DNA from 4 places in the Streptomyces sp. NPDC021020 genome. Region 1 is predicted to be linked to each of the others. Evidence: riboswitches for the same ligand, from Rfam matches in the RefSeq annotation. Region 1 holds a riboswitch; each other region holds the start of a gene.

Region 1 (3,225 bases):
GCGGACGTGCAGGCCGTCCTCCTCGTCGATGACCAGGCCCCGCGCGTACGGCAGCACGCCCAGCGTCGGGCGGCCCGTCAGCCCGCGCAGCATCTCCAGGCCCGGCTCCAGCAGCGTCACGTCGCCGCGGAATTTGTTGACGACGTAGCCCGCGAGCAGCGCCTGCTGCTCGGGCGGCAGCAGCGCGGTCGTCCCGAAGAACGCCGCGAAGACGCCGCCGCGGTCGATGTCGCCCACCAGCAGCGCGGGGAGCTTCACACGGTGCGCCAGGCCCAGGTTGACGATGTCGGTACGCCGCAGGTTGATCTCCGCGGGGCTCCCGGCGCCCTCGCAGACCACCGCGTCGTACGAACGCGCCAGCTGCTCCAGGCAGTCGGCGACGACGTCCACCAACTCGCCCTGGAAACCGCCGTCCCCGTGGTAGCCGCGGGCCGACATCTCGCCCACCGGCCTGCCCAGCAGCACCACCTGGCTGCTGCGGTCGCCGCCCGGCTTGAGCAGCACCGGATTCATCAGCGCGGACGGCTCCACCCGGGCGGCCTGCGCCTGTACGGCCTGGGCCCGCCCGATCTCCGCGCCGTCGCGCGTGACGAAGGAGTTGAGCGACATGTTCTGCCCCTTGAAGGGGGCGACCCGCACGCCCTGCCGCACCAGGAAGCGGCAAATCCCCGCGGTGACGACGCTCTTGCCCGCGTCGGACGCGGTGCCCGCGACCATGAGGCCCCTCACGGCGCCTCCCCCTGCCGGGTGTTCGGCACCGCCGGTCCGCTCGTACGGGCTGCCCGGCGTCGGGGCGGGAAAGAAACCGGCCCGCGGCCGCCCACCAGCGACGGCAGCACGCTCACCGCCAGCGCCAGTGCCGACACCCGGCGGGACAGGACGACCGCCCGCTCGATGTCCGCCGCACCCGGCGGCGGGAATTCCGCGCCCAGGACGGCCCGGTGCTCGATCCGGCCCGCGTAGGAGAGGGTGCCACCCAGACGGACGCGCAGGGCGCCCGCGAAGGCGGCCTCCACCGGGCCCGCGTTGGGGCTCGGGTGGGCGGCGGCGTCGCGGCGCCAGGTGCGCCAGGCGGCGCCCGGGTGCGCTCCCGCGAGGACGGCGAGGGCCGCGGTGAGGCGGGCGCCGGGCCGGCCCACCGCGTCGTCGAAGCGCGCCGCGGCCCAGCCGAACCGCAGATGGCGCGGGGAGCGGTGGCCCACCATCGCGTCCAGCGTGTTGGCGGCGCGGAAACCCGCGAGCCCGGCGGGGCCCGCGGCCGCGCCCCACACCAGCGCGCCGACGACCGCGTCCGAGGTGTTCTCGGCGACGGACTCGACGACCGCGCGGGCGATCCCGGCGGCGTCCAGGTGCTGCGGGTCGCGCCCGCACAGGTGCGGCAGCCGGGCCCGGGCCGCGTCGAGGTCGCCCGCTTCGAGCGCGGCGCCCACCGCCCGGGCCTCGCGGGCCAGCGAGGTGCCGCCGAGCACGGCCCAGGTGCAGGCCGCGGCCAGCGCGGTGGACGCGGCGGGGGAGCGGCGGGCGGCACGCGCCGCGAGCCCGGCGGCGGACGCCGCGGCCCCGGTGCACAGCGCCGCGTACACGGCACCGGTGAGCCGGTCGTCACGCCACATCCGGCGCTCCAGCGCACCCGCCACGCGCCCGAACGCCGCGACCGGGTGGCCGCGGCGCGGGTCACCCGCGACGAGATCGCCGAGAAAGCCGAGTGCGGCGCCGTACGCGTAGGTGCGATCGGCACGCATGGCTCAGACCGCCGTCACACCTCGGGGGGACGGAACGGAGCAGATCGGTGGGGGAGTGGCGCCGGGCATGGCTGTTGTCCTCACTCAGGGTCCGCGCCCTGGTTCGACGTGACCGGCGGTGAGAGTCTCCTGGCTCCCGGATCTACGCACTCCCGGGTCTTCCAGCCGGCGAGCCGGCCGTGACGTACGGGTTCGGGAGTGCACTCCCCGGTGACAGTGGCGGGACCGCGCCGGATTCGCACCGGACTTCCTCTCCTGCCGCCGTATGGCATCCGGCAGTCCACCACGGCCGCAACGACCGCGTCAACCTGCCCTTGACCTGCGGCGACGGAGTGTGGTGAGGTCCACACCCCGCCGCCGGGCAGTGGTGTTCAGCGCGGTGCTGAGCGCGGCGCGCGGGCGCTACTTGGCGACGATGAGCCAGATCCCCCACGCGACCGCCGCCGCGCACGCGGCGAAGCACGCGTAGGCGCCGCCGCGCGCGGCCAGGCCGCCGGGTCCGCCCGCCGGCCGGGACAGGCCGACGACGCCGAGGGTGAAGACGCCGACCAGGCCGACGGTGGACAGCAGCGTGACGACCAGGACCGAGCCGAGGGCGTGCCAGTCGATGCTCATTCGGGACTCCTTCAGACCGTCGCGGTGGGGGCGGGGGTGCCGGCCGGCGGCGGGATCACGGCGGCGATGGCCGCGGTCACCGCGCCCTGCGGCTCGGGGACTCCCGCCGTGTCGTCGGCGACCTCGTCGTTGACGTTGGCGTGCGTGACGGGCCTGCGGCGCGCCGCGTGGCGGATCGCGGCGCACACCGCGAGCCCCAGCACGGCGACCGCGGCCACCCCCCAGTTGCCCTGGTCGGCCAGCAGCGCGGCGCCCGCGCCGACCAGCCCGGCCGCGGGCAGCGTCAGCGCCCACGCGGCGACCATCCGCCCCGCGGTGCTCCAGCGCACCACCGCGCCGCTGCGGCCCAGCCCCGCGCCCATCACCGAGCCGGAGCACACCTGCGTGGTGGACAGCGCGAAGCCCAGGTGGGACGAGGCCAGGATGGTGGCGGCGGCGCCGGTCTGCGCCGCGAAGCCCTGCTGCGGCTGGATGTCGGTGAGGCCCTTGCCCATCGTGCGGATGATCCGCCAGCCGCCGATGTACGTGCCCAGCGCGATCGCCGCGCCCGCCGAGACGATGACCCACAGCGGCGGGTCGGAGTGCGGGGCGACGACGCCGCCGGTGATCAGCGCGAGGGTGATCACGCCCATGGTCTTCTGCGCGTCGTTGGTGCCGTGCGCGAGCGAGACGAGCCCGGCCGAGGCGATCTGCCCGGCGCGGTAGCCCTTCGCGGTCGCCCGCGGGTCGGCCTTGCGGTCCAGCCGGTAGCTGAGCCGGGTCGCGACGAAGGCGGCGAGGCCCGCCACGAAGGGGGCGGCGAGCGCCGGGATCAGGACCTTCATGACGACGGCGTCGCCGTGGACGCCGTGCCGACCGACCGCGACCA
Region 2 (3,225 bases), on a different contig from region 1:
TGAGCGGGGAGGCCGCGCGCGAGTCGAGCGCGGCGCGGTTGGCGGCCAGCTCGTCGGCGACGGCCTCCGTGCCGCGGGACAGGCCCGCGGCGAGGGTGGCGATCTCGGCGGTCTTCTGCCGGGCGAAGGCGAGCCAGGGCAGCACCTGCGGGTCGAGGCCGGTCTCGGCGGCGGCGTCGAGCGGCACGTGCAGCAGCGAGCAGGACGCGGCGACGTCGACCTGACCGGCCAGCCCCAGCAGGGTGCCGAGGGTGGCGAGCGCCTTGCGCAGGTCGGCGGTCCAGATGTTGCGGCCGTCGACGACACCCGCGACCAGGCGCCTGCCGGGCAGTCCGCCGGCCGCCGCGAGGCCGTCGAGATTGCCGGCGGCCGGGCCGGTGAAGTCCAGGGCCAGGCCCTCGACCGGGGCTTCGGCCAGCACCGGCAGGGCCTCGCCGAGCCGGTCGAAGTAGGAGGCGACCAGCAGCTTCGGGCGGTCCGTCAGGGAGCCCAGCGCGCGGTAGGCGCGGGCGGCGGCGTCGAGTTCGGCGGCGTCCCGGTCCTGGACGAGCGCGGGCTCGTCGAGCTGCACCCACTCGGCGCCCGCCGCGCGCAGCCCGGCCAGCACCGCGGCGTAGACGGGCAGCAGCCGGTCCAGCAGGCTCAGCGGCTCGAAGTCCGCGGGCGCGCCGGGCGCGGGCTTGGCCAGCAGCAGGTACGTGACGGGTCCGACGAGCACCGGCCGCGGGGTCAGCCCCTGCGCCAGGGCCTCGGCCAGCTCGACGAGCTGCTTGGCGGGGTCGGGGGCGAAGACGGTGTCGGGCCCCAGCTCGGGCACCAGGTAGTGGTAGTTCGTGTCGAACCACTTCGTCATCTCCAGCGGCGCGACGTCCTGCGTGCCGCGGGCCATCGCGAAGTAGCCGTCGAGCGGGTCGGCCTCGACCGCGGCGCGGTGCCGCGCGGGGATCGCGCCGACCATGACGCTGGTGTCGAGGACGTGGTCGTAGAGCGAGAAGTCGCCGGTGGGCACCTCGTCGATGCCGGCCTCGGACAGCTGCCGCCAGTTGGCCCGGCGCAGCTCGGCCGCGGTCCTACGCAGCTCGGCCGCGGTGACGCGGCCCTTCCAGTAGCCTTCGACGGCCTTCTTCAGTTCCCGGTCGGCACCCTGGCGGGGGTAGCCGTACACGGTGGCCCGTGCTGCCGCGGCTGCGGGCTTGGTTGTCACGGAGATCTCCTTCACGAGACGGATCCCTGAGATCCCGGCGACGGGACGGGGGCGTGAAGGGTGACGCAGCCGGACGGGTCGGGACTGTTCCCCCCGAAAGGGGTACGTCCACCCGCCGGTTGTCGCCGACCCGCCCTCGAGGTCACCGGGATGTCCGTGCGCGGAACGGTCCGCGTACGGGCAACGGGCAGGTCTTCGGACTCGCGGGCGCTCTGCCGGAAGGCAGTTTTCCTACTGGCCGTCGCTTCCCAGGTCCGCGGCCCGGACCCAGTGCGTATGACGGCGGTCGTTCCCACTCACCGCTGCGGGGCAGTCCCGGATTCCCACCGGGTTCCCTCTTACGACGCGCCTGCCTGGCGGGCAGGGCGAACCAGTTGCACCACCCAGCGTAGAACGCCGCGGGACTTCCGGCTGCCGTTGTCCACATCCCGGCTCGGTGTCATATTAAGGTTAGGCTTACCTAAGTCCCGAGGAGGACGTGTGACCAGGACCGCCGATCCGCGCGAGCCCAGCGCCGCCGAGCAAGTCCGCAGCATCCTGTCGACCGCGGGCTCCGCCGGGGTGACGGCCAACGGTGCGCACGAGGACTTCCTGACCGGCGTGGCCGCCGACTTCGACGGCCGCGTCCTGCGGCTGCGCGTCCCCGTCGACAGCCGCACCGCCGCGGAGGCGTCCTGCGGCCCGGCGGTCGGCATCCCCGCGGTGCTGGAGTGGACGGACCTCGCGCCCGTACCCGTACGCGACCGGGTCCGCGCCCGGGTGCGGATCACCGCCCGGCTGCAGGCGCCCGAACCGGGGCCTGCCGGGGCGGTGCGGCTGCGGGCCGACGTCCGCGCCGTCGCGTTCGACGCGCGCGGGGCCCGCCACCTGGTCGCACCCGGCGAGCTGGCCGCCGCCCGGCCCGACCCGGTCGCCTCCGCCGAGGCGCGGCTGCTGCTGCACCTGGCCGAGGACCACCAGGAGCACCTGGACGAGCTGGCCCGGCTGCTGACGGACCGGCAGCTCGTCGATGTCACCCGCGTCGTCCCGCTCGCCCTCGACCGGCACGGCATCGTGCTGCGCCTGGAGCGCCCGTACGGCCACCTCGACGCCCGGCTGCCCTTCCCGCACCCGCTGACGGGGCCCGACGAGCTCGGCCACCACATCCACGCCCTGCTCACCCGCGCCTTCCACGAGCGGCACCACACCCGGTACGGCCGCCGACGCCGGTGACCGGACGCCGCTACCCGCCGGTCGCGCGGTCGGCGAGGATCTCGCGGGCGGCGCGTGCGCCGGAGGCGAGGGCGCCCTGCACGGAGCCGGTCGCGCGGTGGTCGCCGCAGACGTGGACACCGGGGGAGTGGCGGGTGGTACGGGAGAGCGGCCAGGGCGGTGGCATGGCCGGAAGCGCCTCCGGCACCGGGTAGACGGCCACCGGCTCCCAGCCGCGGGTGTCCGTCCCGTACAGCTCGGCCAGCACGTCGCGCACCCGCGCCTCCCGCCGCGCGGGGTCGTCCGCGCCCAGGACCGAGGTGGCCACCAGCGCCCGCCCGCGCGGCGCGTACGACGGCGCGACCTCGCTGAGCACCACCGTGTTGAGCACCCGCCGCGCGCTGTCCACGACCAGCGTCGGCTCGGCCAGCGGCGACCGCGGGGCGGCGTGGTAGTACGTGGTGACCGCGCGGACCGGCGGCACGGCGAGTCCCGGCAGCAGCTCCGCGGCGGCCGCCGGGCCGGTCGCGACGACCACCGCGCGGGCCGGCTGCTCCTCCCCGTACGCCGTCAGCACCCCTTCCCCGGTGAGACGTTCGACCGGGGTGCCGAGCACCACCGTGCCGTCCGGCAGGGCGGCGGCGAGCTGCTCGGGGACCGCGGCGACACCGCGGGCGGGCAGGCACAGCCTGCCGCGCATCATCGAGCGCCACACCAGGTGGAAGTAGCGGCTGGAGGTCTCCAGCTCGTCCTCCAGGAACACCCCCGACAGGAAGGGCCGCAGCAGCCGCTCCACCAGATCCTCGCCGATCGCGGCATCCGCCAGCGCC
Region 3 (3,225 bases), on a different contig from region 1:
CAGTCGATGTCCCCCTCGGCGGTGACGAAGGCGCTGAGGTTCACCGAGCCGAGGTTGCACACGGCCGTCTCGGAGTCGTCGGTGACCTCCAGGATCTCCGTGCACAGGTTGGACGAGTGCACGGTACGGCCGGGGCGCGCGGTCTGGTTGGCGGTGCGGTTGGCGGCGTCCTTGAACGTCATCCAGCCCTGGCCGGTCTGCGCCAGGGTGCGCATCATGCGGCCGTACAACTCCCGTGCGGGCAGGGTGCGCTGGGCGAGCCCGGCGGCCTCGGCGGCGCGGTAGGCGGTGTCGAAGTCGTCGCCCCACAGGTCGACGAGCTGCGGTACGTCCACCGGCGAGAACAGCGACCACTGCGCGTCCGCCTCGACCCGGCGCATGAACTCGTCCGGCACCCAGTGCGCCAGGTTCAGGTTGTGCGTACGCCGGGCGTCCTCACCGGTGTTGTCGCGCAGCTCCAGGAATTCCTCGACGTCCGCGTGCCACGTCTCCAGGTAGACCGCCGCGGCGCCCTTGCGGCGGCCGCCCTGGTTCACGGCCGCGACCGAGGCGTCCAGCGTCTTCAGGAAGGGCACGATGCCGTTGGAGTGCCCGTTGGTGCCGCGGATGAGCGAACCGCGGGCGCGGATACGGGAGAAGGGCAGTCCGATGCCGCCCGCGTGCTTCGACAGCCGGGCCACCTGGTGGTAGCGGTCGTAGATCGAGTCCAGCTCGTCGAGCGGCGAGTCCAGCAGGTAGCACGAGGACATCTGCGGGTGCCGCGTACCGGAGTTGAAGAGCGTGGGGGAGCTGGGCAGGTAGTCCAGCGCGCTCATCAGCCGGTAGAGCGCGGCCACTTCGTCCAGCGCCGCGGCGCTCTCGTCCTCGGCCAGCCCCGCGGCCACCCGCAGCAGGAAGTGCTGCGGGGTCTCGACGACCTTGCGGGTCAGCGGGTGCCGCAGCAGGTAGCGGGTGTAGAGGGTGCGCAGGCCGAAGTAGCCGAAGCGGTCGTCGGCGCCCTCGGCGAGCGCCCGCTCGACCAGGGCGTCCAGCCGGGCCGCGTGCCGGGTGACGAAGTCGGCGGTGCGGTCGGCGACCAGGCCCTCGCGGTGCCCCACCGCGATCGAGGCCGTGAAGGACACCGCGCCCTGCGACGCGGCCTCCTCGGCGACCGTCACGGTCAGCAGCCGCGCCGCCAGCCGCGAGTACGCCGGGTCCTCCGAGATCAGCCCGGCCGCCGCCTCGGTGGCCAGCACCCGCAGCTCCGCCGTGTCCGCGGCCGCGCTGCGCCCCCGCAACGCCGCGCCGGCGACCCTGCCGGGGTCGGTGTCGGGAAGGTCGGTACACAGCTCCACGAGGGTACGCAGCAGGTCGGCGCTGTCGGGCGCGCCGGTGGTGGCGGTGGCGGTGGCTGCGGGGGCTTCGGGCGCGATGGTCACGGTGATGCGGTCTCCCACATGAGCGGCGGCGGCCGCGCGGGGAGGGACGGAGGGGGCCGCGGCAGCCCTGCGGGCATGCCGAGCCGCGTCCGCGGAGCCCACTCCACGAGGCCCGGACACAGCGGCGTCACGGTTCGCGGACCGGAACGCCGTCTGCCGGCAGGCGATCGGGCTCCGCTGCGTGGCGCTTGGGCGCGCGGCAGCTCACCGTTGCGGGGCAGCGCCGGATTCGCACCGGCTTCCCCTGCGGGCAGCGGAGTTGAGCATACATCTTGTGCTGCCGCACATGGACGGGGCTAGATGTTGTGTCGCCGGGTACACCAGGGGCGCGAGGAACTGCGCGCTCAGCCACCGACCACGTGCACGTCGTCACCGGCCCGAAGGGGCAGTTCGGTGCGTACCGGACCACCGGCCGGTGGGTGGTTGCTCGCGCAGTTCCCCGCGCCCCTTCGGGCGCAGCCCCTACGCCGGCTCGGGCAGGCCCGGGGTGACCGTCGTGTCCGGCGGCGTCGCGGGGCTCGGGAGCTCCGCGGCGGACTCCGCGGTGTAGTCGCCCGGCGAGGTCTCGTCCACGCCCGCAGGGGCCTTGAAGGCCCGCAGGACGACCGTCAGGACGATCGCGACGCCCGCGTTGAGGACGAAGGCCGTCAGGCCGATGTAACCCTTCTCACCGATCAGCGGGATCATGTCCGCGTTCCCGCCGAAGTGCGACTGCGCCGGGCTGGACTGCTCGTACGCCTTCCATGTGCCGTAGAACATACCCGCCGCCCAGCCGGCGAGCAGCGCCCAGCGGTGGAACCAGCGGGTGAACAGGCCGCCCACTATGGCCGGGACGGTCTGCAGGATCCAGATGCCGCCCAGCAGCTGGAAGTTGATGGCCACCGTCTTGTCCATGGTGAGGACGAAGACCAGCGCGCCGACCTTGACCACGAGCGAGACGGCCTTGGAGACCGCGGTCTCCTGCGCCGGGGTGGCGTCCGGTTTGATGAGGTCCTTGTAGATGTTGCGGGTGAAGAGGTTCGCCGCGGCGATGGACATGATGGCGGCGGGCACGAGCGCCCCGATGCCGATCGCGGCGAAGGCGACGCCCGCGAACCACGACGGGAAGACGTTCTCGAAGAGCTGCGGGATGGCCAGCTGGTTGTTGTACTTCGGGTCGCCCGCGCCGACGCCGTCCGCGATGGCCATGAAGCCGAGCAGCGCCAGCAGGCCGAGCATGAGCGAGTACAGCGGCAGGATCGTGGTGTTGCGGCGGATGGTGTCGCGGCTCTTGCCGGACAGCACGGCGGTGATCGAGTGCGGGTAGAGGAAGAGCGCCATCGCCGAGCCCATCGCCAGCGTGGCGTACGCCCATTGGGCCTTCGGGCCGGTCACCAGGGAGCCGCGGGCGACGCCCTGCTTGTTCGTCACCGCGTAGGCGTCACCGGCCTTGCTGAAGATGTCGTCGAAGCCGCCGAGCTTGTACGGGATGTAGATGATGGCGACCACGATGACGATGTAGATCAGCGCGTCCTTGACGAAGGCGATGAGCGCGGGCGCGCGCAGCCCCGAGGAGTACGTGTACGCGGCGAGCACGCCGAAGGCGATGAGCAGCGGCAGGTCCTTGAGGAACCAGTTGGTGCCGTCGCTGCCGCCGACGCCCATGACGTCCAGGACGGCCTGGATGCCCACCAGTTGCAGCGCGATGTAGGGCATCGTGGCGATGATGCCGGTGATCGCGACGGCCACCGACAGGCTCTTGGAGCCGAACCGCCCGCGGATGAAGTCCGAGGAGGTCACGTAGCCGTGCCGGCGCGAGACCGACCAC
Region 4 (3,225 bases), on a different contig from region 1:
CGCCGCAGGATCAGCTCGCGCAGGGCCGTCAGGTCGGCTTTGGCGTCGCCCTTGTCGAGCAGGAAGAAGACGTCGGTCCGGCCGATCGCGTCGACGGCCTGGAGGGTGAGCTGGGCGGGGTCGCCGGCGCCGATGCCGATGACGTGGACGTGTCTCATGGGCGGGTGTCCGTGGGAGTGTGCAGGGCGCAGTCGCCGCACAGGGCGCCGCGGCGGTCGGGGGCGGCCCGGTAGATGAGGCAGCAGCTGCGGCGGCGGAAGGCGCCGGCGGCCGTGCGGTCGCGCTGCGCGCGCAGCGGTTCGCGGTCCAGCAGCGCAGCGGCGAACTCCGCGGTGGCGGCGGCCAGTTCCGGGCGGGCGGCGGCGATCATGGCCGCGGCGCCGTTGACGGCGGAGGCGGTGTTGCCCAGCAGGATGTGCCGGGAGACGCCGAGTGGGACGTGGAGGGCGGCGAGCTCGGCGAGCGGCCCGTCGTGCAGCCGGGCGGCGAAGGCGTCGGCGAGCGGGCCGGGCGGCCGGACGGGGCCGCGCAGCGCGGCGGCGGGCAGTGAGAGGGGTACGGGGCCGCCGAGGACGGGCCGCCAGCGGGCGGCGGCGAGCGGGTGGTCCAGGAGCACGCCGTGCAGGACGGCGGCGGCGAGCGCGGGTGACACCAGGCGCGCGGCGAGGCCGAGGTGGGCGACGGACGCGCCGACGCGGGCCTCGACGGCGTCCGGCCGCCGCCCGCTCGCGGCGGCCAGCCACGCGCGTACGGCCTCGGCCCGGTCGGCGACGGCGGGCCCGTCGAGGGCCTGCCACCCCGCGTCGCCGGGCGCGGACGCCGTACCCGCCGCCGTGTCCTCGTGCGTCGTGAAGGCGAAGAAGGGCCCGAGCGCGGTGATCTCGGCGACCACCGCGCCCGCGTCCTTCGTTCGTGGTGCGGGAGGTGTCATGCGGGCGACGGAGCCGTTCCGCGTACGGGGGCGCCCGCCGTCGCGGGGCGCAGGACGCGTTCGGCGAGCGGCGCGAAGACGAGGCCGAGCGCGGACCACAGCAGCAGTTGCGCGCCCACGGAGTAGAAGCGGAAGGCGAAGAGGACGTCGGCCGGGAAGCCGGGGAAGACGATGTTCCCCTTGGCGTCGGTGAGCGGCTGGGGCGTCTCGGTGGCGTGGTCGCCGTAGTGCTCCTTGTTCCAGCCGAGGTGCCCGAGCGACGGCAGGAGGAGCATGACGACGCCGATGGCGACGACGAACGCGGCGCCGGCCAGCAGCGTGGCGTTCCAGTTGCCGAAGCGCGCCTGGAGCCGGCGGCCCAGCCAGACGGCGCCGACGAGGAAGGCGACCGAGCACACCACCATGATCAGGTAGAGGCCGCTGCGGGCCCTGATGGTCTCCTCGTGGCCGATGGCCGGCGGGTTGGCGGGGTATTTGAGGAACGGCACCAGGTACATGCCGAGGAATCCGCCGCCCGCCACGAGCAGGGCGAGGTTGCGGGCGCGCAGCCCGCCGACCCGCCCGAGGCAGACGGTGTAGGCGACGGCGAGGAGCGCGCCCATCGCCATGCCGAAGACGATCATTCCGACGCCGATGCCGACGTCCGCCTGGACGGTGCGGCTGAACAGGTCGGAGCCCGCGGCCTCGGGTGCGATCCCGGCCGCCTTGTCGAGGGCGGTCTGCGCGGCGTCACGGCCGCTCTCGTAGTCGATGGCCTTGCCGATGTACGGCTCGGCGAAGATGCGGGCGAAGACGAAGGCGAGCAGCCCGGCGACTGCGCCGGCGAGGACGCCGCGCAGCACGAGTTTCTTTTCCATGTCGAGTTGTCCGTTGCGAGGGGATGGGGGGACGCGGGGGCTTCCGGGCGCGACGGTCCGCCGCCCTCGGGGCGGCGGACCGGCCGGCCGTCAGTGGCAGGGGAAGCCGAGGAAGTGGCGTGCGTCGTGGACGAACTCGTGGATGTGCATGTCCTTGCCGAACACGGAGACGGCACCCTGGTCGACGCCGATGAAGTAGTAGGCGGCGAGCGCGAGGAACGTGGCGCCGACGAGCCACAGCGCGGCCTTGGTGACCGGCAGGACAACCGGTGTGGCGGCGGGGCGGGCAGGGGAAATGCTGCTCAAGATGAGCCCTCCTTCGGGGATCGTGCGTCCCTGGTCTGCTGGGCGTCGTGATGAGCGGGTGTCTGACTCCCCGTCTCGCCCGAAGGCGGCGGCGGGATCACAGTGGCGCGACCGTGCCGGAGTTCCACCGGCTTCCCCATGCCATCACTTACCCCGTGAGCGTAGGGCTCCGTTCTGTCATGCGTCAATCAGGGCGAATCGGCGATCACCAGGGGTTCCGCGTGTGTGATCAAGCTCTCCGGGGCCGGGGGCGGCCTATTGCACATCGTTCGCAACTAGTAGTCTGATGCGGTAAGCACCACACCGGCCGCTCCCCGGAGGACGAAGGAATGAGCAGCACCACCGAGGCCCCGGCCCCCGCCGGATCACGTCTGCGACGGATGAAGCACTCGATGACCCGGGCGGAGTGGACCCGGCTCGGCGGCATGGCGGCGTTCATCGTCGCCCTCCATGTGATCGGCTGGTTCACGCTGGTGGCGATCGTGGCGCCGGAGCACTACAGCGTCGGCACCAAGTCCTTCGGCATCGGCATCGGTGTGACCGCGTACACGCTCGGCATGCGGCACGCCTTCGACGCCGACCACATCGCGGCGATCGACAACACCACCCGCAAGCTCATGCACGAGGGCAAGCGCCCGCTGTCGGTGGGCTTCTGGTTCTCGCTGGGCCACTCCAGCATCGTCTTCGGGCTGGCCGTGCTGCTGTCGCTGGGCATCAAGTCGCTCTCCGACCCGGTCGAGAACGACGACTCCCAGCTGCACTCCGTCACCGGCTGGATCGGGACGACCGTCTCGGGGACGTTCCTCTACGCCATCGCGATCATCAACCTGCTGATCCTGGCCGGGATCTGGAAGGTCTTCCGGCAGATGCGCGGCGGGCACTTCGACGAGGCCGCGCTCGAGGAGCACCTGAACAACCGCGGGTTCATGAACCGGCTGCTCGGCCGGGTGATGAAGTCGATCACCAAGCCCTGGCAGATGTACCCGCTGGGGCTGCTGTTCGGCCTGGGCTTCGACACCGCGACCGAGATCGCCCTGCTGGTGCTGGCCGGGTCCGGCGCCGCCTCCGGGCTGCCCTGGTACGCGATCCTGTGCCTGCCGGTCCTCTTCGCGGCGGGCATGTGCCTGCTGG

The links. A riboswitch is a leader RNA that binds a small molecule or an ion and turns the genes downstream of it on or off. The one in region 1 is predicted to bind cobalamin.
Region 2: it holds a riboswitch for cobalamin, as region 1 does, so the genes downstream of both, metE (5-methyltetrahydropteroyltriglutamate--homocysteine S-methyltransferase) here and ACH4SL_RS27490 (cobalamin biosynthesis protein) in region 1, are expected to answer to the same signal.
Region 3: it holds a riboswitch for cobalamin, as region 1 does, so the genes downstream of both, ACH4SL_RS12340 (ribonucleoside-diphosphate reductase subunit alpha) here and ACH4SL_RS27490 (cobalamin biosynthesis protein) in region 1, are expected to answer to the same signal.
Region 4: it holds a riboswitch for cobalamin, as region 1 does, so the genes downstream of both, ACH4SL_RS28000 (CbtB-domain containing protein) here and ACH4SL_RS27490 (cobalamin biosynthesis protein) in region 1, are expected to answer to the same signal.

The regions. Positions count from the first base shown of each region.
Region 1 covers NZ_JBIRQQ010000009.1:330,839-334,063, forward strand. Annotated here, with positions in the region: gene ACH4SL_RS27485 (cobyric acid synthase) at 1-717, opposite strand, end outside; gene ACH4SL_RS27490 (cobalamin biosynthesis protein) at 726-1,742, opposite strand; cobalamin riboswitch at 1,865-1,996, opposite strand; gene ACH4SL_RS27495 (hypothetical protein) at 2,145-2,357, opposite strand; gene ACH4SL_RS27500 (anion permease) at 2,369-3,225, opposite strand, start outside.
Region 2 covers NZ_JBIRQQ010000002.1:906,286-909,510, forward strand. Annotated here, with positions in the region: gene metE (5-methyltetrahydropteroyltriglutamate--homocysteine S-methyltransferase) at 1-1,204, opposite strand, end outside; cobalamin riboswitch at 1,373-1,594, opposite strand; gene ACH4SL_RS08260 (DUF2470 domain-containing protein) at 1,685-2,416, shown strand; gene ACH4SL_RS08265 (NAD(P)/FAD-dependent oxidoreductase) at 2,427-3,225, opposite strand, start outside.
Region 3 covers NZ_JBIRQQ010000004.1:69,154-72,378, forward strand. Annotated here, with positions in the region: gene ACH4SL_RS12340 (ribonucleoside-diphosphate reductase subunit alpha) at 1-1,418, opposite strand, end outside; cobalamin riboswitch at 1,559-1,692, opposite strand; gene mctP (monocarboxylate uptake permease MctP) at 1,881-3,225, opposite strand, start outside.
Region 4 covers NZ_JBIRQQ010000010.1:33,185-36,409, forward strand. Annotated here, with positions in the region: gene cobF (precorrin-6A synthase (deacetylating)) at 1-158, opposite strand, end outside; gene ACH4SL_RS27990 (hypothetical protein) at 155-931, opposite strand; gene ACH4SL_RS27995 (CbtA family protein) at 928-1,788, opposite strand; gene ACH4SL_RS28000 (CbtB-domain containing protein) at 1,879-2,094, opposite strand; cobalamin riboswitch at 2,130-2,261, opposite strand; gene ACH4SL_RS28005 (HoxN/HupN/NixA family nickel/cobalt transporter) at 2,424-3,225, shown strand, end outside.